2 regions of the Peribacillus sp. FSL E2-0159 genome follow, and region 1 is predicted to be linked to the other one. Evidence: predicted binding sites of a transcription regulator. Region 1 holds the regulator's gene; the other holds the start of a gene.

Region 1 (2,485 bases):
TCCCGCGCTTTATTTTAAGATTATGTAGTTTCCTTTGATATTCTTCTACAATACCGACTATCTGGATGACCATGGCATCCGAATCCGATAACTCAAGCTCCCCATCGTGTGAGAGTGTATAAATTTTCACATCTTCTTTAAGTATGACATGGAAAAGGGCTATTTTGGCATTCCCTCTTCCCAGTCTTGTTTCGTCCTGGATTAATAGTACTTCAGCTTCTTTGGTTTTAAATAGTTCGAGCATGTCAAAAATGCCATCCCGATTCAACTCATAACCACTTGCCTGTTCTTTTATTATGGAAACAACTTCCACATCCATCTTTTCTGCCAATTTGACTAATTCATCTTCCTGCCTTGCCAATGATGTTTCCTGTGACTCTTTTTCTGTGCTGACCCTACAATAGATTACCGCCTTCATAATACCCTACCTTCACTACTTACTGCTCACTGGCCAAATTCTGGACAAGTTCCTCATCTTTAACCGGTATGACGATGACTTGACCAGGTTTAATCGAATCCGCCCTGACTCCATTATGCTCTTCTATCCAACCAATGAATTCTTTTTTTGTCAAATTTGCTTCTTCATATTCTTCAGCAATTCCCCAAAGGGTGTCACCTTCACTTACTTCTATAGAAAGGAAATCTTTTTTTTGATCATTGTTCAATGTACAAGAGAATAAAACTGAAAAGATGAATACTGATCCCGCTAATAGAATCGTATAAATATAATTTTTGTATAATTTTTTCATAATTATTTTCCCTCCAAAGCGAATGTTCGTTCGTATGTTATGATCGAATTATAATACGAACGTTTGTTTCAGTCAACAACAAAATTCGAACTTATGTTTGTATAGAGTTGGGGGCCATGCTATAATGTAGCAAAGAACATTGGGGAAGAGGTGCACAAATGACTAAACTATCAAAACGGCAGCAAGATATTCTTGATTTCATTAAAGAAGAGGTCCGACAAAAAGGGTATCCACCTTCCGTACGGGAGATTGGTGAAGCAGTGGGACTTGCATCAAGTTCAACAGTACACGGACATTTATCCCGCCTGGAAAGTAAAGGCCTGATTAGACGTGACCCAACCAAGCCAAGGGCCATTGAAATAATGAATTCCGAGGAAGCGAACAATATTCCCAAAGTTAATGTCGTGAACGTGCCGTTACTTGGAAAAGTAACAGCGGGCATGCCTATAACGGCCATTGAGAACATAGAAGAATACTTTCCGCTTCCTGAAAGCATGGTTCCACATGATGACCATGTATTCATGCTGGAAATCATGGGTGAAAGTATGATCGAAGCAGGAATTCATGATGGAGATTATGTCATCGTGAAACAACAAAGCAGTGCCAATAATGGAGATATCGTCGTGGCCATGACTGAAGATGATGAAGCCACTGTAAAACGATTCTTTAAGGAACCGGATTACATAAGGCTTCAGCCTGAAAACTCAAATATGGAACCAATTATTTTACGAGATGTTTCGATACTTGGAAAAGTAATAGGCTTATATAGACAAATACACTAAAAGCGCTAACCGCGCTTTTTTTTTGTTTGTTTAATTTATGTCCCAGATTCTCTCAATATGCATATGGAAGAGTAGATTTTGAGATATTTTTAATAGAATCAATTTTTCATGGGAATATTAACATCCTTTATATCGGATGAAAGGATATTATTGACTGTCTTGATATATGTACTTTCGAAAGAAACCTATTTCAACTAAAAAAGGAGAGCGGTAAATTACCGCTCCCAGTTAAATTTCATTTTACTCTAAACTTTGGTTCACTTTTATAAGGTTTAGATCGACCAAGCCATTCCACTGCTGAATCTGTACTTGTGTTGAACCATATGCCTTTGCAAGCCCAGAGACTGAATCCCCCTTTTTGACAATATGATAAACCTCTTCGATGTTTGCGTCATATTTAGTTAAATCGCTTGTTTCGATTAGGTTTACCAGTTTTTCTATATATTTCGGGTCCGAGGCGTAACCCGCATCGAATATTGCTTTGAGTGCTTTTTTGTAATCTTTTTCTCCAATTACAGCTGTATATAGACTTCTATTCCACGAAGTCCCCATTTCATATAGATTGGCAAGATCTCTAAGACTTTCTTCCAGTTGGGTATTTTCTGAATTTGTTCCATACTTGAACGGGCACACCGTTGACATATTCCATTGTTTGAATAATGACAGACTCTCCCTTAAAGTCACCTTTTGTACCAAATATATTTTTTCCTTGATTTGCTAACAAGCTTGTCCCATATCCACTCTCCAAACAAGCTTGTGCAATGACAACAGAAGGTAAAATTTTAAATTCCTTTTGAATTTTCTGGGCATAAGGAGCAATTTCCTTAATAAACGTTTCCTTGCTCATAAGAACTCCCCATTATTAGAAACACTTTATTATTTACTGTTTATCTTCATTCTTATCGTATTCTAAACTATGGGAAAGGTTACAGCTTGTCCAACAAAGAAAGTTCA
Region 2 (2,485 bases), 1.7 Mb from region 1:
TGTTTCTTTTAAAGGTCTACCTTCGCTACCCTTTTCAGTCCAAACGATTTCCACTTCCAATTCTGTTGCTTTTTCAGCCAAAACGAAATTGCTAAATCTATAAGGATACCCATCATTCATTTGATCTGCTAAAGAAATCGCATCTTCAAAGCTGTTTTTATTGCAATCCACTTCACCAGGACAACCGAAAAGTGCAAACTTCGTCGTAGAATTAGGTTCATTTCTATACATATAAATTTTCGCAGATAATACATCCTTACCAATGTTATCAACCTCTAAAGCATAAGTATGAAATTTCCCCTTTTCGGGCATTGCTAACCCCTTACCTTGTTCAGCTTCGCCTACTTGAACTGACCATTGTTTCGATGTTTGTTTGGTTGGTAATTCATCAAAGGTTAAAGCTTTTGCTTCTAGAGTTGGTGCGACTATGTTCAAAAGAAATAATGTACATATAGCAAGTATCGTTTTCTTAACCATGACTGCCTCCTTGTTTTAGTTACAGTTACTTTGCCCAAAATGGAATGGAATATGTTTTGAACTAACAGGTGCTTAATATCAGGAAGGTTGCTGCGGCAACCTTTTTTCTTACGGAACTAAAGGGGCAGGTTAGTTGACGAAGACCCTTTTGCTTTATGGTATAGTTTATTAAATTCAGTTTGTAGTTTATGGGGGAAATTTAGTGTCAAATAAGTTGAAATATGTAATGGGATTGTTTTTTGAAAAAAGAGAAAGTACTAAACGTACTAAACCATTTATACTGATTGGATATTTAATGAGAATATTAATGGGCTTAATTTTAATCTTAGTTATAATTAATGATTTTAATTTTAATTTCATAAAATATATAATTCTTTTATTAGGAATTGGTTCAATAATAGATGGATTTGAAAGTTTTTTAAAAAAGGAAAATAAGAGGCAGATGTTATTAGATTTTGGCATTGCTTTTATATGGTTCGTGGTATTTTTAGTATCGTAATGTTTTTTATAGAACTAACGGGTGCGTTAGTTCATTAAGGATCACTAAAAGTAAAAGCTCTTCTCTGGAATAGGCATTTTTTTCTGCCTTTCATAAGAACGTTAGTTCGTATATAATGAATGAAAAGGAGGAATCTTTCTAATGGGTACAATTCGTGATAGAGGAATCATTAAATGGCAAGCAGCATTGATGTTACCAGAACATAAAGCATTAAATAAAAAAAAGGATAAGGACGATTATTTCTTAAATAAAAAACCTATCCTTGATGAATACCAGGTTGAAGAATTTGAAAACAACATTCATTATGCAATGGAATATCATTTACCGATAAGCTTTAGATTGCATAACGAGGGAAATCCAATTGAACTGCATGGATACTGTGTGTATATTGATCCTGTCACGAAAGAGTTAAGTATTCAGAAGAAAGATAGTTCCTTCGAGAAAATTAAATTTAATGAAATTATTAATGTGATCGTTGAGGATTAAAAAAAGTCCTTTTTAAATTCAGGAAGGAAAAGACACAGAGATTTAGGAGTATACAAAATGGAAATTCAGATTGAGGTTCAATTGTTTGCGAACGGTGCTAAGTTCTTACAGTCTGGTAGTTGTACAGTGATAACAACTGATTTTAGAAAAGAACCGGAATGGACAGCTGCTGTATCAGCTTATGAGTGGTTCCTAAAGATAAAAAGCTCTGTTGGCTATCCAGATGACTTTCAAATTATCAGGGTTGTTTACAATTTAGAAAATGACATTACAAGTTTAGTAAGAAAGGTACGCCCTAAAATAAAAGATGATTTACCTTTTTAAAATTAATTAACTAAAAATTTGGACTGGACAACTCTTAAACCAAAGAATTAAGAGGGCTTTTTTTATATTCATTTCCATTGTTTTTTTTACATGCGATAATAAAGAAAAAAAGCTAATTTTCGGGGGAAAGATATGTTCTTAATAGGAGCAGCAGTTCAAAGTACAGGGTTACCACCCAGTTTTTATGGTTCATTAATCGGTTCATTTATATCAGGTTCGGTAGCAGTAGGAATATTGATTTACAACAACTGGAAAAAACAAGGAATTTAATTTTCGTTGCTACGGTACAATGAAAGTTATTAAAGATCGGTTGATTCAACTATCTGAGGCGGAAGATATGACAGTGGAGGCTTTAAGAAGCGTGCTCGCATACAAAGAAATAGGCGAAGAACTTTTAAACCTTCTTACAGCTAGCAAAGGTTTTTTTGAAAAAAGTCATTCATTTTTAGAAAAAGAGAGAGCAAATATCCCTTATGACTTTACAAGCAGGTACTTCACAATCAAAAGTGCCATCAACTCGGTCATTGTTGGATATGATGTACTCATGGAGGAACCTAGCAATCTGAAAAAATTCAAACCTCTTATTGATGATTTGGAGTATTGTAACAAATTGATAAAAGAATTTAACAAGAATACTACTCAATACCTGAGAAACGTGGAAAAGAAATATAAAATACAAGATTTTTATTAATTAGGGGG

The links. The regulator LexA, encoded in region 1, represses DNA repair genes until DNA is damaged. The targets are predictions, from matches to a motif close to CGAACATATGTTCG.
Region 2: NYE63_RS01795 (YolD-like family protein) is a predicted target of LexA. The motif match lies at 1,072-1,085, and genes of this name have one in related genera.

The regions. Positions count from the first base shown of each region.
Region 1 covers NZ_CP152053.1:2,032,617-2,035,101, reverse strand. Annotated here, with positions in the region: gene NYE63_RS10070 (recombinase family protein) at 1-418, opposite strand, end outside; gene NYE63_RS10065 (LysM peptidoglycan-binding domain-containing protein) at 438-749, opposite strand; gene lexA (transcriptional repressor LexA) at 908-1,531, shown strand; gene NYE63_RS10055 (LysM domain-containing protein) at 1,772-1,897, opposite strand; partial or broken gene NYE63_RS10050 (glucosaminidase domain-containing protein) at 1,997-2,378, opposite strand.
Region 2 covers NZ_CP152053.1:332,060-334,544, forward strand. Annotated here, with positions in the region: gene NYE63_RS01785 (hypothetical protein) at 1-477, opposite strand, end outside; gene NYE63_RS01790 (hypothetical protein) at 680-976, shown strand; gene NYE63_RS01795 (YolD-like family protein) at 1,118-1,462, shown strand; gene NYE63_RS01800 (hypothetical protein) at 1,520-1,786, shown strand; gene NYE63_RS01805 (hypothetical protein) at 1,919-2,056, shown strand; gene NYE63_RS01810 (hypothetical protein) at 2,076-2,477, shown strand.